DNA from 2 places in the Pseudomonas sp. GW821-FHT07F01 genome. Region 1 is predicted to be linked to the other one. Evidence: predicted binding sites of a transcription regulator. Region 1 holds the regulator's gene; the other holds the start of a gene.
What was found. The regulator sigma-54, encoded in region 1, starts transcription at its own class of promoters, with help from an activator protein. The targets are predictions, from matches to a motif close to ANTGGCATNNANNTTGCTNT.
Positions count from the first base shown of each region.

Region 2: a site for sigma-54 is predicted at 7,709-7,728, ahead of glnA (glutamate--ammonia ligase). Genes of this name have one in related genera too.

Region 1 covers NZ_JBWKQO010000007.1:221,242-237,330, forward strand. Annotated here, with positions in the region: gene AC07R1_RS26070 (YhdP family protein) at 1-3,338, shown strand, start outside; gene AC07R1_RS26075 (carbon-nitrogen hydrolase family protein) at 3,397-4,236, shown strand; gene tldD (metalloprotease TldD) at 4,263-5,705, shown strand; gene yjgA (ribosome biogenesis factor YjgA) at 5,755-6,276, opposite strand; gene pmbA (metalloprotease PmbA) at 6,385-7,731, shown strand; gene AC07R1_RS26095 (hypothetical protein) at 7,970-8,365, shown strand; gene AC07R1_RS26100 (class II fumarate hydratase) at 8,358-9,734, shown strand; gene AC07R1_RS26105 (DUF2753 family protein) at 9,763-10,212, shown strand; gene AC07R1_RS26110 (superoxide dismutase) at 10,214-10,825, shown strand; gene AC07R1_RS26115 (ZIP family metal transporter) at 10,860-11,753, shown strand; gene AC07R1_RS26120 (HPr family phosphocarrier protein) at 11,783-12,055, opposite strand; gene rapZ (RNase adapter RapZ) at 12,072-12,929, opposite strand; gene ptsN (PTS IIA-like nitrogen regulatory protein PtsN) at 12,932-13,396, opposite strand; gene hpf (ribosome hibernation-promoting factor, HPF/YfiA family) at 13,409-13,714, opposite strand; gene AC07R1_RS26140 (RNA polymerase factor sigma-54) at 13,840-15,333, opposite strand; gene lptB (LPS export ABC transporter ATP-binding protein) at 15,516-16,089, opposite strand, start outside.
Region 2 covers NZ_JBWKQO010000006.1:306,134-322,222, forward strand. Annotated here, with positions in the region: gene AC07R1_RS23250 (MFS transporter) at 1-822, opposite strand, end outside; gene AC07R1_RS23255 (LysR family transcriptional regulator) at 980-1,879, opposite strand; gene AC07R1_RS23260 (acyl-CoA dehydrogenase family protein) at 1,990-3,711, shown strand; gene AC07R1_RS23265 (CaiB/BaiF CoA transferase family protein) at 3,747-4,934, shown strand; gene AC07R1_RS23270 (DUF4124 domain-containing protein) at 4,938-5,444, opposite strand; gene AC07R1_RS23275 (chorismate mutase) at 5,513-6,067, opposite strand; gene glnA (glutamate--ammonia ligase) at 6,205-7,611, opposite strand; gene thiI (tRNA uracil 4-sulfurtransferase ThiI) at 7,943-9,397, shown strand; gene typA (translational GTPase TypA) at 9,537-11,357, shown strand; gene AC07R1_RS23295 (YkgJ family cysteine cluster protein) at 11,627-12,067, opposite strand; gene AC07R1_RS23300 (glycogen/starch/alpha-glucan phosphorylase) at 12,337-14,787, shown strand; gene AC07R1_RS23305 (DUF2339 domain-containing protein) at 14,993-16,089, shown strand, end outside.

The DNA.
Region 1 (16,089 bases):
TTGCCGAGCTGTCGCTGCTGGACAGCCAGGTCACCTTGCAGCCTCTGGACCACCAGCCCGTGGCCCTGACCTACGTCGGGCTCAATCTGCGCAGCGGTACCAGCCGCCAGCGCCTGGACCTGCGCCTGACGCTGCCGGACGGCCAGCCCCTGGCAATGAACCTGCGGACCAGGATGCGGGCCGAGGCCTGGCGCGATGCCCAGGCCGACTTGTACCTGAGCCTGCCGCAAAGCGACTGGTCGCGTTGGGTGCCGGCCCGGCTGACCCGGGAGTGGAAACTCTCCGAGCTCAAAGCGGGTGGCGAGCTGTGGCTGAAGTGGGCCAAGGGTGGGGTGCAAAACGCCACGCTGCGCTTGAATGCCCCGCAATTCACCGGGGCCTATGCCGAGCGCACGCCGGTGTCCCTGAGCAACCTGGCGTTGAATGCCTACTTCCAGCGTGATGAGCAGGGCCTGCAGGTGCAGCTTGACTCCCTGGCGCTGAACCTCGGCGAGACCCGCTGGGAATCCCGTGTGCAGGTGCAGCAGCGCAACGCGACCGAGCAGCAGGAAGAACTCTGGCATGTGCAGGCCGACCGCCTGGACCTGAAGCCGATCACCCCGATCCTCGATGCCCTGGCGCCCTTGCCGGAAGGCCTGGCCACGGCCATCGACCGACTGAAAGTCACTGGCGGCCTGCGCAACGTGCTGCTCGACTACCGTCCCCAGAACACTGGCGACCAGCGCCTGAGCTTCGCCGCGAACCTCGACCGGGTTGGCTTCGATGCCTATCACGGTGCTCCGGCAGCACGAAATGTCAGCGGCAGCATCAGCGGCGACCTGGGCAAGGGCGAGCTGCGCATGGACAGCAAGGATTTCTCCCTGCACCTGTACCCGATCTTCGCCAAGCCCTGGCAGTACATCCAGGCCAACGCCACCCTGACCTGGAAGCTCGACAAGGAAGGCTTCACCCTGATTGCCCCCTACCTGAAGGTGCTGGGCGAAGAGGGCAAGATCGCCGGCGACTTCCTGATCCGCCTGCATTTCGACCACAGCCAGGAAGACTACATGGACCTGCGAGTCGGCCTGGTGGACGGCGATGGGCGCTACACCGCCAAGTACCTGCCCCAGGTGCTCAACGCCGGTGTGGATGAATGGCTGCGCACGGCGATCCTCAAGGGAGCGGTGGACCAGGGCTTCTTCCAGTACCAGGGTTCGCTGAACCATGACGCCGTCGAGGCCGCCCGCAGCATCAGCCTGTTCTTTAAGGTGCATGACACCGAGCTGGCGTTCCAGCCGGGCTGGCCGCACTTGACCAAGGTCAGCGGCGATGTGTTCATCGAAGACAGCGGCGTGCGCATCGTCGCCAGCAAAGGCCAGTTGCTGGACACCAAGGTGCGGGATGTCTTCGTCAACATTCCCCATGCTGCCAGCGGGCAGGACAGCCACATGTACATCGATGGCGCCTTTGCCGGTGGCCTGGGCGATGGCGTGAAAATTCTCCAGGAAGCGCCGATCGGCACCGGCTCGACCTTTGCCGGCTGGCATGGCGAGGGCGATCTGCAAGGCAAGCTGGATCTGGATATTCCCCTGGTCAAGGGCCAGGAGCCGAAGATCGTGATGGCGTTCAAGACCGACAAGGCGCGCCTCAAGCTCAGTGAGCCTGAGCTGGAACTGACCCAGCTCAAGGGTGATTTCCGCTTCGATAGTGCCAAGGGCCTGAGTGGCGAGGGCATCAGTGCCCAGGCGTTCGAGCGGCCGGTCACGGCGCAGATCTTCGCCGATGGCAAGCCGGGCAAACCCAATACTCGAGTGGTTGCCAAGGGCCAGGTTGCGGTCAAGAAACTTACCGACTGGTTGCAAGTCGGCCAGCCGTTGCCGGTGTCCGGCGAGGTGCCCTACCAGTTGCAACTGAACCTGGACGGAGCCGACAGCCAGTTGATGGTCAGTTCCAGTCTCAAGGGCGTAGCGGTGGACCTGCCGGCGCCGTTCGGCATGGCGGCCAGCACCGGGCGCAACAGTGTATTTCGCATGACTCTGCAAGGGGCCGAGCGGCGCTACTGGTTCAACTACGGCGAACTGGCCGACTTCACCTTTGCGGCGCCCAGCGGCAAGCTCGCCGAGGGGCGAGGCGAGCTGTTCCTCGGTGATGGCGCGGCCTTGCTGCCGCCGGGTAAAGGGCTGCGGATACGAGGGATTCTCTCTGAGCTGGATGTGGAACCCTGGAAAGCCCTGGTGGATCGCTACGCCGGGCAGGATCCGGGAGGCAGCGCCAAACAGTTGCTCAGCAGTGCGGACTTCAAGGTCGGCAAGCTCAGTGCCTTCGGCACCACCCTGGACCAGGTCAACCTGTTGCTGGCGCGCAAGCCCGCTGCCTGGGAGTTGCATATCGACAGCCAGCAGGCCAAAGGCAAGGTCGGGATTCCCGATGCCAAGGCGGCGCCGATGGCCATCGACATGGCGTACGTGCGCCTGCCGGCTGCCGATCCGGCAGCGCAGGCCGATGAAAATGCGCCCGACCCCCTGGCCTCGGTGGATCCCAAGAGCGTTCCGCCCCTGGATATTTCCATTGCCCAGCTGTTCCAGGGCCAGGACCTGATCGGCCGCTGGGCGCTCAAGGTGCGGCCGACGTCCAGGGGCATGGTCTTCAATGGCCTGGACCTGGGCCTCAAGGGCATGCAGTTGCAGGGCGAGGGCGGCTGGGAAGGCCAGGCCGGTGCCAGCAACAGTTGGTACCGGGGCCGCATTGGCGGCAAGAACCTGGCGGACGTGCTCAAGGGCTGGGGCTTCGCCCCGACCGTGACCAGTGAAGATTTTCACCTGGACGTCGATGGCCGCTGGCCGGGCTCGCCGGCCTGGGTGGGCTTGAAGCGCTTCTCCGGCAGCCTGGACGCTACCCTGCGCAAGGGCCAGTTCGTCGAAGTCGAGGGCGGGGCCCAGGCCTTGCGGGTGTTCGGCCTGCTCAACTTCAACTCCATCGGTCGCCGCCTGCGCCTGGACTTCTCCGACCTGTTCGGCAAGGGCCTGAGCTATGACCGGGTCCGGGGCGTGCTGGCGGCGAGCAATGGCGTTTACGTCACTCGCGAGCCGATCACCCTGACCGGGCCGTCGAGCAACCTGGAGCTCAATGGCACCCTGGACATGGTGGCCGACCAGGTCGACGCCAAGCTGCTGGTGACCTTGCCGGTGACCAACAACCTGCCGATTGCCGCGCTGATTGTCGGTGCGCCGGCGGTGGGCGGGGCGTTGTTCCTGATCGACAAGCTGATCGGTGACCGCGTGGCGCGCTTCGCCAGCGTCAAATACAACGTCAAAGGCCCATGGAAAGAGCCGAAAATCACCTTCGACAAACCGTTTTGAGAATCCTCGATTCGCGCCTATGGAGTAGCATGGCGGCCTACCCTACAAGGAGTTCGCCATGTCTCTTGCGGTGATTCAAATGGTCAGCCAGAGCGATGTCCTGGCCAATCTGCAGCAGGCTCGGAGCCTGCTCGAACAGGCTGCTGCCGGCGGTGCAAAGCTGGCCGTCCTGCCGGAAAACTTCGCCGCCATGGGGCGCCGCGACATGGCGGCCATTGGTCGCGCCGAAGCGCTGGGCGAAGGTCCGATCCTGCCATGGTTGAAACAGGCCGCCCGCGACCTCAGGTTATGGATAGTGGCCGGCACCTTGCCGTTGCCCCCCGTCGATCAGCCCGAGGCCAAGTCCAATGCCTGTTCGTTGCTGGTGGATGACCAGGGGCAGTTCGTGGCGCGCTACGACAAGCTGCACCTGTTCGATGTCGATGTGGCGGACAATCGCGGACGCTACCGTGAATCCGATGACTATGCTCATGGAGACCGGGTGGTGGTGGCGGATACGCCGGTGGGAAGGGTCGGCCTTACAGTCTGTTATGACCTGCGCTTTCCCGAGCTGTACAGCGAGTTGCGCGCCGCTGGCGCCGAGTTGATCACCGCGCCTTCGGCGTTTACCGCAGTCACCGGTGCGGCCCATTGGGAGGTGCTGATTCGCGCCCGTGCCATCGAGACCCAGTGCTATGTACTGGCGGCGGCCCAGGGCGGCGTGCATCCCGGCCCACGGGAAACCTACGGCCATGCCGCGATCGTCGACCCCTGGGGGCGGATAGTGGCGCAACAGGATCAAGGTCAAGGCGTGCTGCTGGCCGAGCGCGACAGCAGTGAACAGGCGTCCATCCGGGCGCGGATGCCGGTGTTCAGTCACCGGCGCATTTTCTCGCAAGGCGTGCAACGGCTTGCATAAGTACGACGAATTTAAGGCCAAAACATATGAGCGGGTTGTTGTCCTCTGTCAGTGAACATCTACTAGCCCCGGGCGGCGTGACCATCGAAAGCTTGCAAGGCGTGCTGGGGGATCTGGCCGGCCCGGGCATCGATGCCGCCGATCTGTATTTCCAGGGGCAGATTTCCGAGTCCTGGTCCCTGGAAGACGGAATCGTCAAGGAAGGCAGTTTCAACCTCGACCAGGGGGTTGGGGTGCGTGCGCAATCCGGTGAGAAGACCGGCTTCGCCTACAGCAATGCCATCACCCTGGAAGCCCTGGGCCTCGCCGCCCGGGCGGCGCGCTCGATTTCCCGGGCCGGGCAAAACGGCACCGTGCAGGCGTTTTCGACCCAGGACGTGGCGCAGCTGTATGCGCCGGACAACCCCCTGGAAGTCATCAGCCGGGCCGAGAAGGTCGAGCTGCTCAAGCGCGTTGACGCCGCAACCCGCGCCCTGGATCCGCGCATCCAGCAGGTCAGCGTGAGCATGGCCGGGGTCTGGGAGCGGATCCTGGTGGCCTCTACCGATGGCGGCCTGGCGGCGGACGTGCGGCCGCTGGTGCGTTTCAACGTCAGCGTCATCGTCGAGCAGAACGGTCGCCGCGAGCGCGGTGGCCATGGCGGCGGCGGGCGTACCGACTACCGCTATTTCCTCAGCGAAGATCGGGCCATGGGCTATGCCCGTGAAGCCCTGCGCCAGGCGCTGGTCAATCTGGAAGCGATTCCGGCGCCGGCCGGAACCCTGCCGGTGGTGCTGGGCTCCGGCTGGTCCGGAGTGCTGCTGCACGAAGCCGTGGGCCACGGCCTGGAGGGCGACTTCAACCGCAAGGGCAGTTCGGCCTACAGCGGTCGCATGGGCGAAATGGTGGCTTCCAAGCTCTGCACCATCGTCGACGACGGCACCCTGGCCGGGCGCCGTGGTTCCCTGAGCGTGGACGACGAAGGCACCCCCACCGAATGCACCACGCTGATCGAGAACGGCGTGCTCAAGGGCTACATGCAGGACAAGCTCAATGCCCGGCTGATGGGCGTGGCCCGCACCGGCAACGGTCGCCGCGAGTCTTATGCGCACCTGCCGATGCCGCGCATGACCAACACCTACATGCTGGGTGGCGAAAGCGATCCGGCGGAAATCATCGCTTCGGTGAAGAAGGGCATCTATTGCGCCAACCTCGGCGGCGGCCAGGTGGATATCACCAGCGGCAAGTTCGTGTTCTCCACCAGTGAGGCCTACCTGATCGAGGACGGCAAGATCACCGCCCCGGTCAAGGGCGCGACCTTGATCGGCAACGGTCCGGAAGCCATGAGCCGGGTATCGATGGTGGGTAATGACCTGTCCCTGGACAGTGGCGTCGGCACCTGCGGCAAGGATGGGCAATCGGTGCCAGTGGGCGTCGGCCAGCCGACCCTGAAGATCGATGCGATCACCGTGGGTGGCACTGGGGCATAAGGAGGGAGGGTGTCGGGTGAGCTGCAGGGCAGCTCACCCGTGGCAAGGCTCAGCGCAGGCCGCGTTGAGTCTCGTCCAGCTCGCGGATGTACTTGAAGATTTTACGGCTTGAGGCCGGTGCCTTGTTATGCGCCAGCTCATGCTGGGCCTGACGGATCAGGGAGCGCAGTTGCTGGCGATCGGCGTCCGGGTATTCGCCGACGAACTTTTCCAGCACGTCATCGCCGCCGCCGATCAGGCGGTCGCGCCAACGCTCCAGGTTATGGAAGCGTTCGTTGTACTGCCGGGTGGAGGCATCGAGTTGGTCAAGCAGTTGCAGAATCGCGTCGGTGTCCTGGTCCCGCATCAGCTTGCCGATGAACTGCAGGTGGCGCTTTCGGGCGATATGGGCGACGTGCTTGGGTGCATCCGCCAGGGCCCGGCGCAAGGCGTCGGTCAGGGGCAGTTTGTTCAGCAAGTCGGGCTTGAGAGTGGTAAGGCGCTCGCCGAGATCAACCAGAGCATGCAGCTCGCGTTTGACCTGGGATTTGCTTTTCTCCCCATCGAGGGAGTCGTCGTAAGAATCAACCATGGTGGCAGTCCGCAAAGAAACGCCGCCATGATAACCAGTCGAGGGCCGCTTGTCCGGCCCGGTCGCTCGCCGGCCTTAATCGAAAGCAGAATTTGAGTGGAGAACAGCATGAGTGCAGCACAAAGCGTCGGCCCACAGGCTTTGCCGGCCCTGCAGGAGCAAGTCGAGCAGATCATCGCCGAGGCCAAGCGCCAGGGGGCCAGCGCCTGTGAAGTGGCGGTGTCCCTGGAGCAGGGGCTGTCGACTTCGGTGCGCCAGCGGGAAGTGGAAACCGTCGAGTTCAACCGCGACCAGGGCTTTGGCATCACCCTCTACCTGGGCCAGCGCAAGGGTTCGGCCAGTACGTCTGCCAGCGGCCCCGAGGCCATTCGCGAAACCGTGGCGGCGGCCCTGGCGATTGCCAAGCACACCTCCGAAGACGAAGCCTCGGGCCTTGCCGACGCGGCCCTGATGGCCAAGGACCTGCAGGACTTCGACCTGTTCCACGCCTGGGACATCACCCCCGAACAGGCCATCGAGCAGGCCCTGACCTGTGAGGCAGCGGCCTTTGCTGCCGACAGCCGGATCAAGAATGCCGACGGCACCACCCTCAGCACCCACCAGGGCTGTCGGGTGTATGGCAACAGCCACGGCTTCATTGGTGGTTATGCGTCCACCCGCCACAGCCTGAGCTGCGTGATGATTGCCGAGGCGGATGGCCAGATGCAGCGCGACTACTGGTACGACGTCAATCGCCAGGGCCAGTTGCTGGCCGACCCGGTGAGCATTGGCCAGCGTGCCGCCCAGCGCGCGGCCAGCCGGCTAGGTGCCCGTCCAGTGCCGACCTGTGAGGTGCCGGTGCTGTTTTCCGCAGAACTGGCCGGTGGCCTGTTCGGCAGTTTTCTCGGGGCGATTTCCGGTGGCAACCTGTACCGCAAGTCGTCCTTCCTCGAAGGCGCCCTGGGTCAACAACTGTTTCCGCAGTGGATGACCATCGATGAGCGCCCGCACCTGATGCGCGCCATGGGCAGTTCGGCTTTCGACGGCGATGGCCTGGCCACCTACGCCAAGCCGTTCATCCAGGACGGTGAGTTGGTGTCCTATGTACTGGGCACCTATTCCGGACGCAAGCTGGGCATGCCGAGCACCGCCAACGCCGGTGGCGTGCACAACCTGTTCGTCACCCATGGCGACGAAGACCAGGCCGCGCTGCTGCGGCGCATGGGCCGTGGCCTGCTGGTGACCGAGCTGATGGGCCATGGCCTGAACATGGTCACCGGGGACTACTCCCGCGGTGCGGCGGGTTTCTGGGTCGAGAACGGCGAGATTCAGTTCGCGGTGCAGGAAGTGACCATTGCCGGCAACCTGCGGGACATGTTCAAGCAGATCCTTGCAGTGGGTAACGACCTGGAGCTGCGTAGCAACATCCGCACCGGCTCGGTGCTGATCGAACGCATGACCGTCGCCGGCAGCTGACCGCGCCCAGCTTCACCCCCAACGCGCCACCTCCCCGAGGTGGCGCGTTTTTTATGGCCGCCATTTTTGTAGGAGCTGGCTTGCCAGCGAAAGCGTCCTGACATCCGGCACCAGGCTCAAGGGCTCATTCGCCGGCAAGGCGGGCCCTATAAGAGTTGGACAAAAATCATACAAGCCAGATTGATTTGATTCTCAATATCATTTAATAATGAAAATCATTATTCGATGAGCCCAGGTCATGAGTTCTGCCTTGCACGAGCAGCCTTACCTCGAAAGCTGGCGCTGGATGAGCCGCCAGATCCGTTGCGCACTGGAACCGGACGAACCCCGTCTGATCGAGCATTACCTCGCCGAAGGCCGCTACCTGGCCTGCTGTACCGCGATGTCGGCCTGGACCGTCGCTGAAACTTCCTTCCGTTTATTGATCGATACCGCAACCGATACAGCGCTGCCCTGGCATTGGCGCAGCCAGTGCCTGGACCAGGCCTGGCGGCCGTTGCGCGACATGGAGCGGTTGTCTTTGTGCAATTGCCGGCTCAAGCGCTGGCAGAGCCACGCCTGGCAGTTGGCGACCTGCTCGCTGCTGCCTTCCATTCCCCTGATAGAACTGGTGCAAGGATTTCCCGATGAGTAATACCCGTATCGAACGCGACAGCATGGGCGAACTGCAGGTACCGGAACTGGCCCTGTACGGCGCACAGACCCAGCGTGCGGTGGACAACTTCCCCATCAGCGGGCAACGCATGCCGGCAGCCTTCATCCGTGCGCTGATCCTGGCCAAGGCGGCTGCGGCCAAGGCCAACGTCGAACTGGGGCAGATCAGCGAAGCCCAGGGCAAGGCCATCGTCGATGCCGCCCAGGGTCTGCTGGAAGGTGATTTCATGCCGCACTTCCCGGTGGACATTTTCCAGACCGGCTCTGGCACCAGTTCCAACATGAACGCCAATGAAGTACTGGCAACCCTGGCCAGCCGCCTGCTGGGTGAACCGGTCAACCCCAATGACCATGTCAACTGCGGCCAGAGCAGCAACGACATCATCCCTACCACCATTCATGTCAGCGCCGCGCTGACCCTGCATGAGCAACTGCTGCCGGCCCTGGTGCATCTGGTGGAGGTCATCGAGCGCAAGGCGGTACAGGTGCACCCCTTCATCAAGACCGGCCGCACTCACCTGATGGACGCGATGCCGGTGCGCATGAGCCAGGTGCTGGAGGGCTGGGCGCAGCAACTCAAGGCCAATATCAGCCACCTGCAGGATCTGCTGCCGAGCCTGCAATCCCTGGCTCAGGGCGGCACCGCTGTGGGCACCGGGATCAATGCACATCCCGAGTTCGCTGCGCGTTTCAGCCAGCAGTTGAGCAAGCTGACCCAGGTGCAATTCACCCCGGGCAAGAATCTTTTCGCCCTGATCGGCTCCCAGGACACTGCGGTGACGGTATCCGGCCAGCTCAAGGCTACCGCGGTGTCGTTGATGAAGATCGCCAACGACCTGCGCTGGATGAACTCCGGCCCGCTGGCCGGGCTCGGCGAGATCGAGCTGGAAGGTTTGCAGCCCGGTTCGTCGATCATGCCCGGCAAGGTCAACCCGGTGATTCCTGAAGCCACCGCGATGGTCGCAGCCCAGGTCATCGGCAACGACAGCACCATCACTGTGGCCGGGCAATCGGGCAACTTCGAGCTCAACGTGATGCTGCCGATCATTGCCCAGAACCTGCTGAGCAGCATCGAGTTGCTGGCCAACTCCAGCCGCCTGCTGGCGGACAAGGCCATCGCCAGCTTCAAGGTCAACGAACCCAAGCTCAAGGAAGCGCTGTCGCGCAACCCGATCCTGGTCACGGCGCTGAACCCGATCATCGGCTATCAGAAGGCTGCAGAAATCGCCAAGACCGCCTACAAGCAGGGGCGCCCGGTGATCGACGTGGCCCTTGAACATACCGATCTGCCACGCAGCCAGCTGGAGGTCCTGCTGGACCCGGAAAAGCTCACTGCCGGCGGCGTGTAACCCACCGACACCGCTTTGGAGGCTCACCATGGAGCACTGGAAACGCACGATCGAAAGGGCCAATCGCCTCTTTATGCAGGGCGAACTGGTGGATGCTCGCGAGTTCTACCTGCAGGCGCTGGCCCTGGCCCAGGTGCTGTTCGAGCGCTGGTCGGATGCCGACGAAGCGGTGGCGGCCTGTGTGATTTCCCATCACAACCTGGCAGACCTGCACCTGCGCCTCAATCAGCCGGAGGAGAGCGCGGAATACCTCTGCGCCATCCATCAGCGGTTGTTGCAGACCATGCAGGACAGCCGCTTGCCCACAGCCCTGCGGGAAGCGGCCTTGCGCCAAAGCAGCAAGACCTACGTCGAACTGCTGAATTTCATCGGTGATCACGGCGAATACCCGCGCACTCATCGTTTGCTGGACAGCAACGTCGCGGGCCTGTCAGCCGACAGCCCGCAACCAGACAGCCCCTCTTACGGAGCCCATTGATATGTCCTTTACCTTGCCTGCACTGCCTTACGCCTACGACGCCCTGGAACCGCACATCGATGCGCAAACCATGGAAATCCACTACACCAAGCATCACCAGACCTACATCAACAACCTCAACGCCGCCGTCGAGGGGACCGAATGGGCAGGGTGGGAGGTGGAAAAGCTGGTAGCCAGCGTTCAGCAACTGCCGGAAAAACTGCGTGCTGCGGTGATCAACCAGGGTGGCGGGCATGCCAACCATTCGCTGTTCTGGGCGGTGATGACACCCACCGGTGGCGGTCATCCCCAAGGCGCCCTGGGGCAAGCCATCGAGCAGCAACTGGGTGGTTTCGAGAGCTTCAAGGAAGCGTTCACCAAGGCCGCACTCACCCGTTTCGGCAGTGGCTGGGCCTGGCTCAGCGTGACACCGGAGAAGAAACTGGTGGTGGAAAGCAGCGGTAACCAGGACAGCCCGCTGATGAACGGCAATACGCCGATCCTCGGTCTGGATGTGTGGGAGCACGCCTACTACCTGCGCTACCAGAACCGCCGCCCGGAATACATCAACGCCTTCTACAACGTCATCAACTGGCCGGAAGTCGCTCAGCGCTACCAGGCCGCGATGGCTTGATACCTTTCCATCAAAACAAGATCTAAGGCCGACTATGGGCACTGAAACACTGGCAATCAGCAGCGGGCGAATGTTTCGTTATGCCTTCGGTTCGCTGTTGCTGTTGGCGGGCACGGCGTTGCTGGTGGCTCAAGGGTTGAGCTGGCTGAACCTGGAGCCGCGCTTGCTGCGCGCCTTGCAGGGCGGTTCGATCTGCGCGCTGGGCACGGCGCTGGGGGCGGTCCCGGTGCTGGTGATCCGGCGGATGCCGGTGGCGGTGAGCGACACCCTGCTGGGCTTTGGTGCCGGAGTGATGCTGGCGGCCACGGCATTTTCGCTGATCGTCCCCGGCATCGCTGCGGCCCAGGACCTGGGCTTGTCTGCCTGGGGCTCCAGCGGCCTGATCTGCGCCGGCATCATGCTCGGGGCCTTTGGCCTGTTCCTGGTGGATCTCAAGGTCTCGGGGGGCTGCCCGGAGGTGCTGGTGGGCACGCCAGAGCATCCGGTGATTGCCCCGCGTATCTGGCTGTTCGTCTTCGCCATCATTGCCCACAACATTCCTGAAGGGATGGCGGTGGGGGTGTCGGCCGGAGGCGGCATGCCGGATGCGGACAGCCTGGCCATGGGCATTGCCCTGCAGGATGTACCGGAAGGCCTGGTGATTGCCCTGGTATTGGCGGGGGCGGGGATGTCGCGGGTCAAGGCATTCCTGATTGGTGCGGCTTCAGGTCTGGTGGAACCGGTCTTTGCCTTGCTCTGCGCCTGGCTGGTGAGCCTGGCGCAGGTATTGCTGCCCCTGGGCCTGGCCCTGGCGGCGGGGGCGATGCTGCTGGTGGTCACTCATGAAGTGATTCCGGAGTCGCGTCGCAATGGCCATGACAAGCTTGCCAGCCTTGGCCTGTGTATCGGTTTCTGCCTGATGATGGTCATGGATACGGCACTCGCCTGAGAGCCGTATGGTGAGGGGCCCGCCCGGGCCTACTCGCCTTCGTCGAAGAAGTTGTTGATCAGTGCCACCAGCGCATCCATCGCTTCCTGTTCCTGCTCGCCTTCGGTCTTCAGGTGGATCCTGGTGCCCTTGCCGGCGGCCAGCATCATCATGGCCATGATGCTTTTGCCGTCGACCATGGAGTCCGGGGTCCTGCCGGCGCGGATCTGGCAGGGAAACTGCCCGGCCACGCCGACGAACTTGGCCGAGGCACGGGCATGCAGGCCCAGTTTATTGATGATCTCGATTTCCAGAGCTGGCATCGCGGGGTAGATCCTTTCAGCTAAGGTCGCGGTGGCGAACCTGGACGTTCTTCAGGGATTTTTGCAGGACCTGGCCCAGGCGCTCGGTCAGGTACACGGAGCGGTGGTGCCCGCCGGTGCAGCCGATGGCGATGGTCACATAGGCGCGGTTGCTGGCGGCAAAGCGTGGCAGCCATTTGAGCAGGTAGCTGGAGATGTCCTGGAACATTTCCTCGACATCGGGTTGCGCCGCCAGATACTCGGCCACGGGCGCATCCAGGCCTGATTGGGCGCGCAACTCGGGCTTCCAATACGGGTTGGGCAGGCAGCGCACGTCGAACACCAGGTCTGCATCTACCGGCATGCCGCGCTTGAAGCCGAAGGACTCCACCAGGAACGCGGTACCGGGTTCCGGCTGGTTCAACAGTCGCAGCTTGATGGTGTCGCGCAGCTGGTAAAGGTTCAGGTTGGTGGTGTTGACCTTGAGATCGGCCAGGTCGACGATCGGCCCCAGCAGTTGGGTTTCATCGTGGATGGCTTCGGCCAGGGAGCGGTTGGCGCTGCTCAACGGGTGGCGCCGACGGGTCTCGGAGAAGCGCTTGAGCAGGGTCTCTTCGTCGGCATCCAGGTACAGCACATCGCACTGGATATGCCGGCTGCGCACTTCTTCCAGCAATTCGGGGAAGCGCGACAGATGACTGGGCAGGTTGCGGGCATCGATGGACACCGCCACCAGCGGTTGCGCCAGTTCGGTGTGGATCAACGCACGTTCAGCCAGTTCCGGCAGCAAGCCGGCTGGCAGGTTGTCGATGCAGTAGTAGCCGTGGTCCTCGAGAACATCGAGGGCGGTGCTTTTACCTGAGCCGGAGCGGCCGCTGACGATGATCAAACGCATGATTACTGACCGTTTTGCTCGTCCAGAACGACCTGATACAAGGCTTCGTTGCTGGTGGCGCTGCGCAGCCGGTCACGGACTTCCTTGCGATCGAGCATGCTGGCGATCTGCCGGAGCAGTTCCAGGTGTGCATCGGTCGCGGCTTCCGGAACCAGCAGGACGAACAGCAGGTCGACCGGTGCGCCATCAATGGCGTCGAAATCGATCGGAGCGTCCAGGTGCATCAGCGCACTGATGGGCGACTCGCAGCCTTTGAGGCGGCAGTGGGGAATGGCGATGCCGTTGCCAAAACCGGTGGAACCGAGTTTTTCACGGGCAATCAGGCTCTCGAAGACATCCTGCATCTCCAGATCAGGCACTTCACGGCTGATCAGGTTGGCAATTTGTTCGAGGGCGCGTTTTTTACTGCCGCCCGGCACGTTCACCAGGGAACGGCCGGGGGTCAGGATGCTTTCAAGTCGGATCATGGGAGGGGAGTGTTAGCGACCCGTGCCTTGGAGAAGGTGGAGTTGCTTTTCCTTATGCTTTTTCAGTTGGCGGTCAAGCTTGTCCGTGAGCAGGTCGATTGCGGCATACATATCGTCATGTTCTGCGTTGGCAACGACCTCCCCACCGTGGATGTGCAGGGTGGCTTCGATTTTCTGCTTCAGCTTCTCGACAGCCATGGTGACCTGCACATTGGTAATCTTGTCGAAGTGCCTCTCCAGCCGGTCGAGTTTTTCGCCGATGTAGACGCGCAGGGGTTCAGTCACTTCGAGTTGGTGTCCACTGATGTTGACTTGCATACAGCTTCTCCTTCGTTGCCAGTGCATAACGCGGCAGGCTGGGTTGCCTGCCACCTAGACTACGTTTGAAAACGGCACCGGGCCCTTTTCAAACACACTCTGAAACGCTGTGGCCAGCCCTGCGGCTACATCAACCGCTTACGTTCGCTGGAAGGCGCGATCCCAAGGGATTCGCGGTACTTGGCGACGGTACGACGGGCTACCTGAATGCCTTGTGCCTCCAGTAAACCAGCGATCTTGCTGTCACTCAACGGCTTTTTCTGATTTTCCGCGGCCACCAATTTTTTGATGATCGCGCGGATCGCCGTGGACGAGCATTCACCGCCTTCCGAAGTGCTGACGTGGCTGGAGAAAAAGTATTTCAGCTCATATATGCCCCGTGGGGTATGCATGAATTTTTGCGTGGTCACCCGGGAAATCGTCGATTCGTGCATGCCCACCGCCTCGGCGATATCGTGCAGAACCAGCGGCTTCATCGCTTCATCGCCATATTCGAGAAAGCCGCGCTGGTGCTCGACGATCTGGGTGGCGACCTTCATCAGGGTTTCATTGCGGCTTTGCAGGCTCTTGATGAACCAGCGGGCTTCCTGCAACTGGTTGCGCATGAAGGTGTTGTCGGCGCTGGTGTCGGCGCGGCGTACAAAACCGGCGTACTGGGCGTTGACCCGCAGGCGCGGCACGGATTCCTGGTTCAGTTCCACCAGCCAGCGTTCGTTGTCCTTGCGCACTATGACGTCCGGGACCACGTATTCGGCTTCGCTGGATTCGATCTGCGATCCGGGGCGGGGGTTGAGGCTCTGCACCAGCTCGATGACCTGGCGCAGCTCATCTTCCTTGAGCTTCATGCGCCGCATCAGCTGGCTGTAGTCGCGGCTGCCCAGGAGGTCGATGTAGTCACTGACCAGGCGCTGGGCCTCGCCCAGCCAGGGCGTTTTCGCCGGCAGCTGGCGCAGTTGCAGCAACAGGCACTCGCCCAGGTTGCGGGCGCCGATGCCCGCAGGTTCGAATTGCTGGATGCGGTGCAGGACGGCTTCTATCTCGTCCAGTTCGATGTCCAGTTCCGGATCGAAGGCTTCGAGGATCTCCTCGAGGGTTTCGTCCAGGTAGCCCTGATTGTTGATGCAGTCGATCAGGGTCACGGCGATCAGGCGGTCGGTGTCCGACATCGGCGCCAGGTTCAGTTGCCAGAGCAGGTGGCTCTGCAGGCTCTCGCCCGCGGAAGTGCGGGTGGTGAAGTCCCACTCGTCGTCATCGCTGCTGGGCAGGCTGCTGGCGCTGGTCTGGTAGACGTCTTCCCAGGCGGTGTCGACCGGCAGTTCGTTGGGGATGCGCTCGTTCCACTCACCGTCCTCGAGGTTGTCCACCGTGGGGGCGGTTTCCTGGTAGGAGGGCTCCTGGATCTCGGTATTGGGTTTGGACTCGGTGTTGTCGGCCAGGGGGTCGCTGTTGTCGAAGTCGTCGCCTTCTTCCTGGCGTTCGAGCATCGGGTTGGACTCCAGGGCTTCCTGGATTTCCTGTTGCAGGTCCAGGGTCGACAATTGGAGCAGGCGGATGGCCTGTTGCAGCTGCGGTGTCATCGTCAGCTGCTGGCCCATTCTAAGGACTAGCGATGGTTTCATGGCAGGGGCTTAACACCTTATTTGCCGGCGCACATGCGCCATCCACTACAGGGCGCCGGAGCGCCAAACATAAGCAAATTATATGCCTGAAACTGAAGTGTTTGCCTAGAGCGCTGTAACAATAAAGTTTGTAGGGTTTTATTGTTCCCGGCGCCCTGGCGTCCAGCCCAACACATCAGCCCTTACAGGCGGAACTCATGGCCCAGATAGACTTCCTTGACCAGTTCGTTGGCCAGGATGGTCTCGGAGTCGCCTTCGGCGATCAGTTGCCCGTCGTTGACGATGTAGGCGGTCTCACAGATGTCCAGGGTTTCCCGGACGTTGTGGTCGGTAATCAGCACCCCGATGCCCTTGGCCTTGAGGTGGTGGATGATCTGCTTGATATCGCCCACCGAGATCGGGTCGACACCGGCGAAGGGTTCGTCCAGCAGGATGAACTTGGGCGCGGTGGCCAGGGCCCGGGCGATCTCCACGCGGCGCCGCTCACCACCGGACAGGCTCATGCCGAGGTTGTCGCGGATGTGGTTGATGTGGAATTCCTGCAGCAGGCTTTCCAGTTCCTGGCGACGGCCGGCCTTGTCGAGCTCCTTGCGGGTCTCGAGGATGGCCATGATGTTGTCGGCCACCGACAGCTTGCGAAAGATCGAGGCTTCCTGGGGCAGGTAGCCGATACCGGCGCGTGCTCGGCCGTGCATCGGTTGGTGGCTGACATCCAGGTCGTCGATCAGGACGCGGCCCTGATCGGCCTGGACCAGG
Region 2 (16,089 bases), on a different contig from region 1:
GCTGTAGCCCAGCTCCTTGGTGGCCCAGGACAGGGCGAAGGTGCTCTTGAAATAGGTGACGTGGATGATCGGCAGCACCCCGGCCCCCAGCAGTACCAGGCGCCAGTGGTCGCGCAGGACTTCGAGAATCGGCAGCTTGACGGTCTTTTTCTGCTCCATCAGGCGCTTCATGTCATCGGACTCTTCCAGCTTGAGGCGGATGACCATGCCGATGATCACCAGCACCGCCGACAGCAGGAACGGAATGCGCCAGCCCCAGAGCAGAAAGTCCGGAGTCGGCAGGGCGCTGAGGCCGAAGAACACCAGGGTTGCCAGCAGGTTGCCGGCCGGCGAACCCTGCTGGGCGAAGGCGGCATAGAGAATGCCCTTGCCCTTGGGCGCGCTTTCGCTGGCGATGAGGATCGCCCCGCCCCATTCGCCGCCCACCGCGATGCCCTGGATGATGCGCAGGGTCACCAGGGCAATGGGGGCCCAGACGCCGATCTGCAGGTAGCTGGGCAGCAGGCCGATGCAGGTGGTGGCCAGGCCCATCATGATCAGGGTGATCACCAGGGTGGTCTTGCGGCCGATCTTGTCGCCCATGTGGCCGAAGATGATGCCGCCGACGGGGCGGGCGATGAACCCGGCCCACAGGGTCAGGAAGGACAGCAGGGTGGCCGTGCCGGGGGGCAGGTCGGCGGGAAAGAACACCTTGCCGAACACCAGGGCGGCGGCGATGCCGTAGGCGTAGAAGTCATACCACTCGATGGTGGTGCCGATGAATGAGGCGATACCCGCCTTGCGGGCTTTCTTGTGGGCAGCGGCATCCTGGGCAGCGTTCATGTTCAATTCCTGCGTTTTTATTGTTATATGCGCCCCTGATCGGGCGCATGGACCTCTGGCAAGGTCCGACCGCTGGGAGCCTATACAGGCAGGAATCGAAAAATATAATGATTAAATCTTATGGTTTGATACGTGATTGCGTATCGCGCCCCAACGCTCAGCGCCCTCCGGCGGCCGGTTTGATCAGGGACTTGAGCAGCCCTAGAAAGCTTTCGGCCGCCGCCGAAGGCTTGTCCTCCAGGCGGATCGCCTGGATCTGCGAAGGCGCGCCGGAGCCTTCGAGCTCGCCGTAATGCACGCCCGGCTGGCCGAGCATGGCCAGGGTCTGGGGCACCAGCGCCACGCCCATCTCGTGGGCCACCATTGCCACCACCGTTTGCCATAGCCGCGTCTCGTGGCGAATGCGCGGGCTGAACCCGGCCGCCACGCAGCGGGAAATGATCAGGTCGTGGTAGTGCGGCGAGACCGCCCGCGGAAACAGGATGAAATCGTCATTGGCCAGTTGCGCCAGGTCGATCCGCGCCTGGGTGGCCAGCGAGTGGCTCTGGGGCAGGCAGCAGAGGAACGGCTCGGCCAGCAGCGGTTCGCTGTGGATGCCGGCGGCGAAGGTGCTGCCATGGACGAAACCGATGTCGATCTGGCCGCGTTGCAGGGCCTGGGTCTGGTCGGCACTGTTCATTTCCATCAGCACCACTTCGGTTTCCGGGTATTGCTGTTCGAAGGCCTTGACCGCCTCGGGCAGCCCGCGGTGCAGGATCGAGTTGACGAAACCCAGGCTCAGGCGCCCGGCAAAGCCTTCTGCCGAGCGCTGGGTCAGGTGCCGCGCCTGGTCGGCACGCAGCAGCAGGTAGCGGGCCTCGTCCAGCAGAACCTGTCCGGCGTTGGTCAGGCTCACCGACTTGTTGTTGCGATTGAGCAGTTGGACTTCCAGTTGCCCCTCAAGCTTCTTGATGTCGAAACTCAGGGCCGGCTGGGAAATGCACAGACGGTTCGCGGCCCGCCCGAAATGCAGTTCTTCGGCTACCGCGACGAAGTAGCGCAACTGTTTGAGGTCCATGGCGACTCCGGTTCTACGATATGGGTTTCTTATCGTAGTTGATTGATTTTGTATTAGATACTTATCGATGGCGGCTCTAGTCTCGGCCTACAAAAAACAGGAGACGCGCCATGACCGCCGAGCCCCGCCCCATTGAAGACAGCCTCAACATCCCCGACAGCCGCGGCATCAACCTGTTCGAGTGTGACGCCGGCCTGGCCGCGCTGCTCCAGGTCTACCTGCCCTCGGCGGTCTACCAGCAGTGGTTGCCCACCTTGCAGCACCTGGGCGCCCGGGCCGGTGGCGAGCTGGATGTGCTGGCCCTGAGCGCCGACAAGAATCCCCCGGTGCTGCAACCGCGTACCCGCCGCGGCGAGAACCTGCAAAGCATTGCCAAGCATCCGGACTACGTCACCCTGGAACGGGTGGCCTTTGCCGAACTGGGGCTGGCTGCCATGAGCCACCAGCCCGGAGGCCCGCCGCCGCTGATCAAGTACGCCCTGACCTACCTGTTCGTCCAGGCCGAGTTCGGCCTGTGCTGCCCGGTGAGCATGACCGACTCCCTGACCCGCACCCTGTGCAAGTTCGGTACGCCGGAACTGGTGGCGCGCTACCTGCCGCAGTTGCAGTCCCAGGATTTCGAGACGCTGTTCCAGGGGGCGATGTTCATGACCGAACAGGCCGCCGGTTCCGACGTTTCGCGCACCGAAACCCGGGCCCGGCTGGAAGATGGCCAATGGCGCCTGTTCGGAGAGAAGTGGTTCTGCTCCAACCCGGATGCCGACCTGGCCATGGTCCTGGCGCGCCCGGAAGACGCACCACCGGGCATGGCCGGGGTGACCCTGTTCCTGTTGCCCAAGGTGCTGCCCGACGGCTCGCGCAACCACTACCGGATCCAGCGCCTGAAGGACAAGCTGGGCAGCCGCTCCATGGCCAGTGGCGAGATCACCCTGGAAGGCGCCACGGCCTACCTGATCGGTGAGGTCGGCCGCGGTTTTCAGCAGATGGCCGACATGATCAACATGTCGCGCCTGTCCAATGGCGTGCGCGCGGCGGGGCTGATGCGCCGGGGGCTGAGCGAGGCGTTGTACATCGCCCGCCAGCGCCGGGCCTTCGGCAAGCACCTGATCGAAATGCCGCTGATGCAGCGCCAGTTGCTGAAGATGATGCTGCCCGCCGAACAGGCGCGCTCGGTGTTCATGCAGATCGCCAGCTTGCTGCCCCGGGCCGATGGCGGCGATGAGACGGCGCGCAAGTGCGTGCGGATCCTTACGCCGCTGATCAAGTTCCGCGCCTGCCGTGATGCCCGCCGGGTGACCGGCGATGCCATGGAAGTGCGCGGCGGGGTTGGCTATATCGAGGAGTGGAGCGATGCCCGGCTGGTGCGCGATGCGCACCTGGGGTCGATCTGGGAGGGCACCAGCAACATCGTCGCCCTGGACATTGCCCGGGCGGTGACTCGGGAGCAGGCGCTGGAGCCGTTGCAGGGCTATCTGGCCGGGCTGCTGGCCGAGGCCGATTTGCCACCGGCGAGCCGCCGGCTGTTCGATTCGGCCCTGTTGCGCACCGTGACCGGCTTCCATGCCGTGGCGCAGCAGCGCCGGGACGAGCAGGTGCGGCAGGTGGGCAGCGTTCTCTATCACCTGGCCAGCGCCATCTTCATGGCCTGGGAGGCCGCGCGCCAGGGTGCGGACCGTCGGCGCCTGGCCCTGGCTCACCTGGTGCTGGTGCACAAGGTATTGCCGCGCGATCCGTTGGGCCTGGAGCCGGTGATCGATGCCGAGCTGCTGGCGCGCCTGGCCAATGAAAGCCCGCTGTCCCAGGCCCAAGCCATGCAATTGCTGCCGGCCTGAATGGCCGTCCTTGTCCGATCTGCCGGAGTACATCCATGACGTTTGCCCAAGGCGCCCTGGCGGGCGTGAAAATCATCGATCTCAGCCGTGTGCTGGGCGGCCCCTACTGCTCCCAGGCCCTGGCCGACCACGGCGCCGAGGTGATCAAGCTGGAACCTTTGAGCGGTGATGAGACCCGGGGCTGGGGGCCGCCTTTCGAAGGTGATGACGCGGCGTATTTTCGCGGTATCAACCGTAACAAGCAGGGGATCGCCGTCGACCTGTCGCGCCCCGAAGGCCTGGAACTGCTGATGCAGTTGCTGGAAGGCGCCGACGTGCTGATCGAGAACTTCAAGCCGGGCACCCTGCAGCGTTGGGGCATCGGTTACCAGGAGGTGCTGAGCCAGCGTTTTCCGGCGTTGATCCACTGCGGGATTTCCGGCTTTGGCGCCGATGGCCCGCTGGGCGGGCTACCGGGTTACGACGCGGTGATCCAGGCCATGGCCGGGCTGATGAGCGTCAACGGCGAAGGCGACGGCGGGCCGTTGCGCATCGGCCTGCCGATTGTCGATATGGTCACAGGCCTGAATGCCCTGGCGGGGATTCTCCTGGCCCTCAACGAGCGCCAGCGCAGCGGCCTCGGGCAGTCACTGGACATCTCCCTGTACGACTGTGGCGTGTCCCTGCTGCACCCGCACCTGCCGAACTACTTCGCCGCCGGCAAGACGCCCAAACGCACGGGCAACGCCCATCCCAACATTGCTCCCTACGACAGCTACCGCACTGCTGGCGAGCCGATTTTCCTGGCGGTGGGCAACGACCGCCAGTTCACCCGGCTGTGCCAGGAACTGGGGGCCGGCGCGTTGCTGGAGGACCCGCGCTTTACCGACAACGGCCAGCGCTCGGTCAACCGCGAGGCCTTGAAGCAGCAACTGGAGCATTACCTGTCGGCACACGACGGCGCGTTGCTGGCCCCGCGGCTGATCGGCCTGGGGGTGCCTTGTGGTTCGATCGCCACCGTCGACCAGGTGGTGGCTCATCCCCACACCCGGCATCGCGGGCTGCTGGTGGAACTCGATGGCTACCGGGGCATAGGTTCGCCGGTGAAGTTGTCGCGCACGCCGGCCAGCTACCGTACGGCGCCGCCGAGCCTGGGGCAGGACACCCGGGCGGTATTGCAGGGGCTGGGCCTGGATGAACCGACCATCGCCGCACTGCTGGCCAGCGGCGTGGTGCACGGTTGAGGCTCAGGGGCGGCGGGCCCGCAGCAGAGTGAAGCTGATGGCCGGGCTCTGTTGCAGGACCTTGTCGCCAGCCAGCACCTGCACCGCCAACCGGTGCTGGCCACGGTCGATATTCACCAGTTGCAGCTCGGGCCCCTGGCCGGCCTGGCCATAGGGCTGGCCATCCAGCAGCAGGCGCAGACGGTGGCCGGGCCGCAGGCTGGGCTGCAACTCCACCTGCACGCTGAAACTGCCGTTGTTGGCGCGCAAGGCACCGTGCTCCGGTACGCCGCTCAGTTGCAGCCGTTCGTAGGCCAGAAGGGTGCTGGCAGGTTGTGCTGCCGGCGTATGTGGCGCCGGTGTGGCCGGGCTGGGGAGGCGATTCGGCGCGGGCGTTTCAATCTGCCGGTACGAGGTTCCCGGCGGCTGGTCGCTATAGGCGCGATTACCGGCCGAGTCGGTGTACTGGTAGATCTGCGCGCCGGCTGGCAATGCGCTGATCCACAGCAGGCAAGCAATGACGAGGTGCATCTCGCTGATCCTGGCGGGTGCCTGAAAGGCTCCAGCATAGGGTGCTGCTGCGCGTGGCACAGGCGTGGTTAACCTTTGAACACACATAACTCTGCCGTGGCACGAACCATCGCCAGTCGTCGCAGCGGGTCGCTGCTGCTGGCCTGATTGGCCCGGGCCAGCCATTGCGGGCATTGGCGGTCTGTGCGCTGCGGGCTGAAGTCGGCCAGTTGCTGCAGCAGGCGTTTTTGTAACTGATCAAGTTGGGGGCGGATCTGCCCGGCCAGGTCCTGGCGCGGAGTGTCCGGTGCCCGGCCTTGCAAGTGCCAGGTCGAGAGTCGGGCGTATTGCACCAGCTTGTTGGCTTCGATCTGGGCGGCGAAGAACTGCCCAACCGTTTCTTCGCTCAAGTGATAGGTTGCGGCCTGGGCGGTTGCCCCGGCGATCACCTGTTGTTCCCGCGGGCGGTCTTCCACGGCCTTGTGGCTGTCCCATTTGCTCAGGGCCACCTGATCGGCAATCGCCAGGCGTTCGCCGATGCTCTGCAGCAGCGGGGCGAGGGCGGGCGGGGCGTCACTGGCGCAGGCGGCGGTGGCGAACAGGCTGCAAGTCAGGGCGAGGCACAGGTTGAGGCGCGAAGTCATGGGCGGGCTCGGCTGCTGATGGGGAGACGGCGCCCATGATGCACGCAACCACCCCGGGCAGGGCAAATGCGCGGGCATAAAAAAAGGCCTCCCGAAGGAGGCCTCTTGATCACGCGGCTTGCGCCGGCGCTACCGGATCAGCAGCTGTAGTACAGCTCGTATTCCAGTGGGTGTACGAAGGTACGTACCTTGATTTCTTCTTCGCTTTTCAGGGCGATGTAGGCGTCGATGAAGTCGTCGCTGAAAACGCCGCCTTTGGTCAGGAACGCACGACCTTTGTCCAGCTCTTCCAGGGCTTCCTTCAGGCTGCCGCAAACTTGTGGGATCTCTTTGGCCTCTTCAGGCGGCAGGTCGTACAGGTTTTTGTCAGCAGCGTCGCCAGGGTGGATCTTGTTCTGGATGCCGTCCAGGCCGGCCATCAGCAGGGCAGCGAAGGCCAGGTACGGGTTGGCAGCCGGGTCCGGGAAACGGGCTTCGATACGGCGGGCCTTAGGGCTCGACACGTAAGGAATACGGATCGAAGCGGAGCGGTTGCGCGCCGAGTAGGCCAGCATGACCGGGGCTTCGAAGCCTGGCACCAGACGCTTGTAGGAGTTGGTCGCCGGGTTGGTGAAGCCGTTCAGGGCCTTACCGTGCTTGATGATGCCGCCGATGAAGTACAGGGCGGTATCGGACAGGCCGGCATAGCCTTCACCTGCGAAGGTGTTCTTGCCGTCTTTCCAGATCGACATGTGGACGTGCATGCCCGAGCCGTTGTCGCCGTACAGAGGCTTGGGCATGAAGGTGGCAGTGCGGCCGTAGGCGTCAGCCACGTTGTGCACCACGTACTTCAGGGTCTGGGTTTCGTCGGCCTTCTTCACCAGGGTGTTGAACTTGACGCCGATTTCGTTCTGGCCGGCAGTCGCCACTTCGTGGTGGTGAACTTCGACGGTCAGGCCCATTTCTTCCAGTGCGTTGCACATGGAGGTACGGATTTCGTGGTCGTGGTCGAACGGTGGAACCGGGAAGTAGCCGCCCTTGACGCCTGGACGGTGGCCCTTGTTACCGCCTTCGATGTCCTGGTCGGACATCCACGAACCTTGTTCGGAGTAGATCTTGAACATGGAGCCGGAGATGTCGGACTTGAATTTCACCTGGTCGAAGATGAAGAACTCTGGCTCTGGGCCGGCGAATACGGTGTCGCCGATACCGGTGGCTTTCAGGTGCTCTTCGGCGCGCTTGGCGATGGCACGTGGGTCACGATCGTAACCCTGCATGCTCGAAGGTTCGATGATGTCGCACACCAGGATCAGGGTCGGTTCTTCGGTGAACGGGTCCAGTACGGCGGTTTCGTCGTCCGGCATCAGGATCATGTCGGAGGCTTCGATGCCTTTCCAGCCAGCGATGGAGGAGCCGTCGAACATCTTGCCAGCTTCGAAGAAGTCTTCATCCAGCGCATCACGAGCCGGCATGGTCACGTGATGTTGAGTGCCCTTGGTGTCAGTGAAGCGCAGATCAATCCATTTGACGTCATGATCTTTGATGAGTTGAACCGACTTCGACATAGTGTCCTCCGGGTGGCTTCGGGCTTGGTGTTGGAGTGCCCTTAGAATGTGGGTGATGCCGGCGCGAATACTCTGCCATGGCAACCTGCCTCACAAGGGAGCAAATTGCATGCCAGTGCCCCGAGATGGGTTTTCTGCCCCAAAATCACGCTTTCTGCGACGTATTGGGTTGAATGCCGGCATTCGGCGCACTGCAATGTAGCGTCTTTGCCAATAAATGACCCGTTTTGGTGCATCGAAAACCTTCTGCACATAAACTGGTTAAACCTTGAGCAATTTCCGCTATAATCCGCGCCCCCCTTTTTCGGCTGGCCCAGCGCGCGCTGTTTTCATGAAACTAATCGTTAAAGTTTTCCCGGAAATCACCATCAAGAGCCGCCCGGTTCGGACGCGTTTCATCCGTCAGTTGGCGAAGAACATCCGTGCCGTGCTCCGCGACCTGGACCCGGCCGTGGTGGTCAATGGTGTGTGGGACAACCTCGAGCTGGAAACCGCCGTCAGCGAGCCCAAGGCCCTGAAGGACATGACCGAGCGCCTGAGCTGCATGCCCGGCATCGCGCATTTCCTGCAGGTCGACGAGTACCCTCTGGGCGACTTCGACGACATCGTCGCCAAGTGCAAGCAGCACTTTGGCGAAGCCCTCCCGGGGAAGGTTTTTGCCGTGCGCTGCAAGCGTGCCGGCAAGCATGAATTCAGCTCCATGGACGTGGAAAAATACGTCGGCAGCCAACTGCGTCGGCAGTGCGGCGCCGCCGGAATTTCCCTGAAAGAGCCTGAAATCGAAGTGCGGATGGAAATTCGCGACCAACGGTTGTTCGTGATCCACAGCCAGCACAACGGCATCGGCGGCTACCCGCTGGGCGCCCTGGAACAGACCCTGGTCCTGATGTCCGGCGGTTTCGATTCCACGGTGGCGGCCTACCAGATCATGCGCCGCGGCCTGATGGGGCATTTCTGCTTCTTCAACCTGGGCGGGCGTGCCCATGAACTGGGCGTGATGGAAGTCGCGCACTATATATGGAAGAAGTACGGCAGCTCCCAGCGCGTGCTGTTCGTCAGCGTGCCGTTCGAGGAAGTGCTCGGGGAAATCCTCGGCAAAGTCGACAACAGTCATATGGGCGTCATTTTGAAGCGTATGATGTTGCGTGCCGCGTCGAGCATCGCCGACCGCCTGCACATCGACGCGCTGGTGACCGGCGAGGCGATTTCCCAGGTATCCAGCCAGACCCTGCCGAACCTGTCGGTGATCGACTGCGTGACCGAGAAACTGGTACTGCGCCCCCTGATCGCCAGCCACAAGCAGGACATCATCGACCTGGCCGTGGAGATCGGCACCGCCGACTTCGCCAAGCACATGCCGGAGTACTGCGGGGTCATCTCGGTGAACCCCAAGACCCATGCCAAGCGCCATCGCGTCGAGCATGAAGAGAAAGAATTCGATATGGCGGTGCTCGAGCGTGCGATCGAGCGGGCCAAACTGGTGCCGATCGATCGAGTGATCGACGAGTTGGGCCAGGATGTGCAGATTGAAGAAGTCAGTGAGGCGCTGGCCGGTCAGATCGTCATCGACATCCGTCATCCGGATGCCGAGGAAGACCAGCCGCTGGAGCTCGCGGGCATCGAAGTAAAAGCGCTGCCGTTCTATGCATTGAACGCCCGCTTCAAGGAACTGGACCCTACGCGCCAGTACCTGCTGTATTGCGACAAAGGCGTCATGAGTCGCCTGCATGCTCACCATCTGCTCAGTGAGGGACATGCCAATGTGCGCGTTTATAGACCGAGCTAAGTGCCCGGGGATGTTCGCCTGTGGCTTGCGTCACCGGCCCCCCGACGCCGCCGTCCAGCTGTAACGGCCAGGCCTGAATCTATTGTTAATCGCTGCCAGCATTTGTCAGCACACCGAATCCTCTGATCGAGATACACAAGTGATCGAAAATCTACGCAACATCGCCATCATTGCCCACGTTGACCATGGTAAGACCACCCTGGTAGACAAACTCCTGCGTCAATCCGGCACCCTGGAGCGCAACGAGCTCAACGACGAGCGCGTGATGGACTCCAACGACCAGGAAAAAGAGCGCGGCATTACCATCCTGGCGAAAAACACCGCCATCAACTGGAACGGCTACCACATCAACATCGTGGACACCCCGGGCCACGCCGACTTCGGCGGCGAAGTTGAGCGCGTAATGTCCATGGTCGACTCCGTGCTGCTGCTGGTCGACGCTCAAGACGGCCCTATGCCGCAAACCCGTTTCGTGACCAAGAAGGCTTTCGAAGCCGGCCTGCGTCCAATCGTGGTGATCAACAAGGTCGACCGTCCGGGCGCGCGTCCTGACTGGGTTCTGGACCAGATCTTCGACCTGTTCGACAACCTGGGCGCCACCGAAGAACAGCTGGACTTCAAAGTCGTCTACGCCTCGGCCCTGAACGGCATCGCCGGTCTGGACCACACCGAAATGGCCGAAGACATGACCCCGCTGTACCAGTCGATCGTCGACAACGTGCCAGCGCCAAGCGTTGACCGTGACGGTCCGTTCCAGATGCAGATCTCCGCTCTGGACTACAACAGCTTCCTGGGTGTGATCGGCGTTGGCCGTATCGCTCGCGGTCGCGTCAAGCCCAACACCCCGGTAGTGGCCATCGACGTCGACGGCAAGCGCCGCAACGGTCGTATCCTCAAGCTGATGGGCCACCACGGTCTGCACCGCGTAGACGTTGAAGAAGCCGCTGCCGGCGACATCGTCTGCATCAGCGGTTTCGACGAGCTGTTCATCTCCGACACCCTGTGCGACCCGACCGCTGTTGAAGCGATGAAGCCGCTGACTGTCGACGAGCCAACCGTTTCCATGACCTTCCAGGTCAACGACTCGCCATTCTGCGGTAAAGAAGGCAAGTTCGTGACCTCCCGTAACATCAAGGAGCGTCTGGACAAGGAGCTGCTGTACAACGTTGCTCTGCGTGTCGAAGAAGGCGACTCGGCCGACAAGTTCAAGGTTTCCGGCCGTGGTGAGCTGCACCTGTCGGTACTGATCGAAACCATGCGTCGCGAAGGTTTCGAAATGGGCGTTGGCCGTCCTGAAGTGATCATCCGTGAAGTTGACGGCGTGAAGCAGGAACCGTTCGAAAACGTCACCATCGACATCCCTGAAGATTCCCAGGGCAAGGTCATGGAAGAAATGGGCCTGCGTAAGGGCGACCTGAGCAACATGGTTCCGGATGGCAAGGGCCGTGTACGCCTGGAATACAACATTCCAGCCCGTGGTCTGATCGGTTTCCGTAACCAGTTCCTGACCCTGACCAACGGTGCAGGCATCCTGACCTCGATCTTCGATCGCTACGCTCCGATGAAGTCCGGCCACATGTCCGGCCGTCAGAACGGCGTACTGGTATCGGTAGAAACCGGCAAGGCCCTGACCTACTCCCTGGAAACCCTGCAGGCGCGCGGCAAGCTGTTCGTCGAGCACGGCCAGGAAATCTACAACGGTCAGATCGTTGGTCTGAACAGCCGTGACAACGACCTGGGTGTGAACCCAACCAAAGGCAAGAAGCTCGACAACATGCGTGCTTCGGGCAAGGACGAAACCATCGCCCTGGTTCCACCGGTCCGTTTCACCCTGGAACAGGCTCTGGAATTCATCCAGGACGACGAGCTGTGTGAAGTGACGCCTAAGTCCATCCGTCTTCGCAAGAAGATCCTGGACGAAGGCGAGCGTACTCGCGCTGCCAAGAAAGCCAAGAACTGAGTCTTTAGTTCCGGCTGAATGAAAACGCCCCCGGCCTTGCGGCCGGGGGCGTTTTTTTTGATCTGTGAAAAAGCTCGGGTCCTGTCGCCGCTGCCGAGCCTGCGAGGCTGCGCTCGACCGCGTAGCGGTCGTAAAACGGTGTATCTGAAACTCTGCAGTGGCCCGTACTGCGGCGGCTTTGCAGCCGTTCGCAGCCTCGCCAAGGCTCGGCAGCGGCTACAGGGCGGCAGGGTTACATGGGGAACGGGGTTGCAGGCGCAGGCCGGGGCTCAGAAACGTTCCAGGGTCCGGCTGCTGGTATTGGTCGGGCGCACCTGGGGCTTGGGCTTGTAAGCGCAGTAACCCGGGCGCGGGCCGATCTTCGGATGGTTGCGGCAGGTGTCCGGGCGCTTGTCATAAATGGTGCACAGGCGGCTTTTACGATCCAGATACAGGCAGTCGTTGTTGCTCATGCGCTGCAGGGTGAAGATTTCCGACTTCTGGTTGTAGCGCTCGACGATGCCTTCCTTCTGCAGGCGCTTGGCGATGTTCTTCGCCGGCTCGCCGCGTTCGAACTCATCGACGATGCCGATGCGGATCAGGTCCTTGATCTTCACTTCCACCGGCAGTGTGCAGCAGCTGGACATGCAGGAGCCGCACATGGGGGCGGTGTACTTGGCCCAGGTATCGAGACGATCGATTTCCGCGGCGGCGATCAGGTTGGACTTCATCAAGGTCATTTCCGGCAGGTGTTCCAGGGCGCGCGATCATACCGGGACTGGTGGATTTTTGAACGACTTTAGGTCGGATTTTTCTTCATGTGGCGCCGAACAATACCTGGCGGCACGGCAACTGCATCCTTTTCTCCCGCTGGCGCAGAAGACTCCCTGTTTAGCCGAGCCATTTGAAATAGCGCCGAACCAGAGCCTTCGCCTCGTGTCAGACCGACTAGGCTCAGACAATTCCATGCTCACTGTGTATCTCGTCAGAGGTCGTATCGATGACTCAGGAACCCCTTGTTCGCGACGCTGAGGTGGCCGCTTTTCGCGAAGCCGTCTTGACCAAACTCACCTACGCGGTAGGCAAAGACCCGGATCACGCCTTCGACCACGACTGGTTCGAAGCCATTGCCCTGGCCGCGCGGGACCACATGGTCGACCACTGGATGGATCACACGCGGCAGATCTACCGCAAGGGCCAGAAGCGGGTGTACTACCTGTCCCTGGAGTTCCTTATCGGCCGCCTGCTGTTCGACAGCCTGAGCAACCTCGGGCTGCTGGAGGTGGCCCGCGAGGCCCTCACCGACCTGGGGGTGGACCTGGAGCGCATTCGCCTGCTGGAGCCCGATGCGGCCTTGGGCAACGGTGGCCTGGGGCGCCTGGCTGCATGCTTCATGGAAAGCATGTCGACCCTGGGCATCGCCGGCCACGGCTACGGCATCCGCTACGAACACGGCCTGTTCCGCCAGGCCATCGTCGATGGCTGGCAGCAGGAGCAGACCGAGCACTGGCTGGATTTCGGCAACCCCTGGGAGTTCGAGCGCCCCGAGGTGATCTACTCCATCGGCTTTGGCGGCAGTGTCGACACCGTGACCGACGAGGCGGGCAACACCCGGCAGGTCTGGTGGCCGGCGGAAACGGTGCGCGCGGTGGCCTACGACACCCCGGTGGTGGGCTGGCGCGGGGCCAGCGTCAACACCTTGCGCCTGTGGCGGGCACGGGCCATGGAAGACCTGCACCTGGAGCGCTTCAATGCCGGTGACCACCTGGGCGCGGTAGCCGAAGTGGCCCGGGCCGAGAGCATTTCCCGGGTGCTGTACCCGGCCGACAGCACCGAGGCCGGCCAGGAGCTGCGCCTGCGCCAGGAATATTTCTTCGTCTCGGCGTCGCTGCAGGACCTGCTGCGCCGCCACAAGAACATGCACGACTCGGTGCTCAGCCTCGGCGAGCACGCGGCGATCCAGCTCAATGACACCCACCCGTCGATCGCCGTGGCCGAGCTGATGCGCCAACTGGTCGACCTGCACGGCATCGCCTGGGACGCGGCGTGGCAGATCACCGTGGAAACCCTCTCCTACACCAACCACACCTTGCTGCCCGAGGCCCTGGAAACCTGGCCGGTGGGCCTGATGGAGCGCATGCTGCCGCGGCACATGCAGATCATCTACCTGATCAACGCCCAGCACATCGACTCGCTGCGGGCCAAGGGCCTGCACGATTTCGACGTGCTGCGGGCGGTGTCGCTGATCGAGGAAGACAACGGCCGCCGGGTGCGCATGGGCAACCTGGCGTTTCTCGGCTCCCACAGCGTCAACGGCGTGTCCGGGCTGCACACCCAGTTGATGCGCAGCACGGTGTTCTCCGAGCTGCACAAGCTGTACCCCGAGCGCATCAACAACAAGACCAACGGCATCACCTTCCGCCGCTGGCTGTACCAGGCCAACCCGCAACTCACTGAAATGCTGGTGGAGGCCCTGGGCCCCGAGCTGCTGGACAGCCCCGAGGAACTGCTCAGGGGGCTCGAACCCTTTGCCGAGAAACCGGCCTTTCGCAAACAATTCGCCGAGCAGCGCCTGCACAGCAAGCGCGCCCTCGCGGCGATCATCCATGAGCGCCTGGGAATCGCGATCAACCCGGCGGCAATGTTCGATGTGCAGGTCAAGCGCATCCACGAATACAAGCGCCAGTTGCTCAACCTGTTGCACACCGTGGCGTTGTACCAGGCGATCCGCGCCGAGCCGGAAACCGACTGGGTGCCGCGGGTGAAGATCTTCGCCGGCAAGGCTGCCGCCAGCTATCACCAGGCCAAGCTGATCATCAAGCTGACCAACGACATCGCCCGTACGGTGAACAATGACCCCACGGTGCGCGGTTTGCTCAAGGTGGTGTTCCTGCCCAACTACAACGTCAGCCTGGCGGAAAGCATCATTCCTGCCGCCGACCTGTCGGAGCAGATCTCCACCGCCGGGTTCGAGGCCTCGGGCACCAGCAACATGAAGTTCGGCCTCAATGGCGCGTTGACCATCGGCACCCTGGACGGCGCCAACGTGGAGATGTGCGAGCAGGTCGGCGCGGAGCACATGTTCATCTTCGGCCTCAGTGCCCAGCAGGTGGAGGCGCGCAAACGCAATGGCGAGTTCAGCGCGGTGCCGGACATCGCCGCCTCCCATCGGCTGAACGATGTGCTGCAGGCGATTCGCGGCGGGGTGTTCTCCCCGGACGATCCGTCGCGCTATACCGCGCTGATCGATTCGCTGATCGATTACGACCGGTTCCTGGTCTGCGCCGATTTCGACGCTTACTGGAACGCCCAGGCTCGGGTCGAGGAGCGCTGGCACGACTCCAAGGAATGGTGGCGTTCGGCAGTGCTCAACACTGCGCGCATGGGCTGGTTCTCTTCGGACCGGACCATCCGTGAATACGCTACGGAGATCTGGAAGGCCCTGGAATGAGGCCCCTGAGAAAATTCTAGAAGTGTGTACAAGGCCCAGCGTTTGTTGGGCCTTGCCGATATACTGGGCAGCGTTTTGCCTCCCCGGCGGTGTCTTTTGGCTGGTGTCCGGCTTCCAAGCGGGGAGGGGCCTTTACCGGTTTGCCGGCGCGGGCACCCATACGGTTGCACCCGTCCGTCAATGGACTGCTTAGGGATATCGACACATGCAATGGATATTCATGCTGCTGGGAGGGGGACTGGGCTGGCTCCTTGACGAGTCCTTCAGCGACGCCCTGATTGGCGCGGTCTCGGGCTTGGCCATCGGCCTGGCGATTCGTTCCGACGCCTTGCATCGACAAGTTGTCGACCAGCATCGTGAGCTGGAGAAGGCGAAGAAGGCCCTCGCTACCCTGGGCCAGCGCCTTGCCCTGCTGGAAAGCACCGGCGGCCCCGCTGCCGAACCCGCCTCAGAACCCCAGGCCAGCGCCCCGCTGGCCGAGGCAGGCAGCGGCATGAGCGCCGCGCCGGAACTTGCAGACCTTCCCGAATTCATTCTTGAGGAAGTCCAGCCTGTGGAGCCGGCGCCGGCTGCCCCCGAGCTGGTCTGGGAGTTGCCCGCGGCAGCGAGCCCTGCCGCCTCCGTGGAGGCCAGCCAGCCGGTGCCGGAGTCGGTATGGCAACCCCAGCCCCAGGCGCCGGCCCATGAGTCCGTAGCTGCGCCTCGGGAACCCAACCTGATCGAGCGCGCCCTGAGCGGCGCGCGCAACTGGCTGTTTGGCGGCAACACTGTGCTGCGGGTCGGCGTGGTGCTGTTGTTCCTTGGCCTGGCTTTCCTTCTGCGCTACGCCACCGAAGGCATGGTGGTGCCGCTGGAGCTGCGCTACGCCGGGGTTGCGGCCTGCTCCCTGGGCCTGCTGGGCCTGGGCTGGTGGTTGCGGCGGCGCAACAGCAACTACGCCCTGATGCTCCAGGGCACCGGTATCGCGGTGCTGTACCTGACGGTGTTCGCGGCGATGCGCCTGCATCCGTTGCTCGACCCTTCCGCGGCCCTTGGCCTGTTGGTGGCGGTCACGGTGTTTTCGGCGATCCTGGCCATTACCCAGGACGCCCTCAGTCTGGCGGCCGCTGCAGCCCTGGGCGGCTTTGCCGCACCGATCCTGACGTCCACCGGCGCCGGCAGCCATGTGGCACTGTTCAGTTACTTCGCCCTGCTCAATGCCGGCATCCTGGCCATTGCCTGGTTCAAGGCCTGGCGCCTGCTGAACCTGATCGGCTTTGTCGGCACCTTCGGTATCGGCTTTGCCTGGGGCCTGCGCTCCTA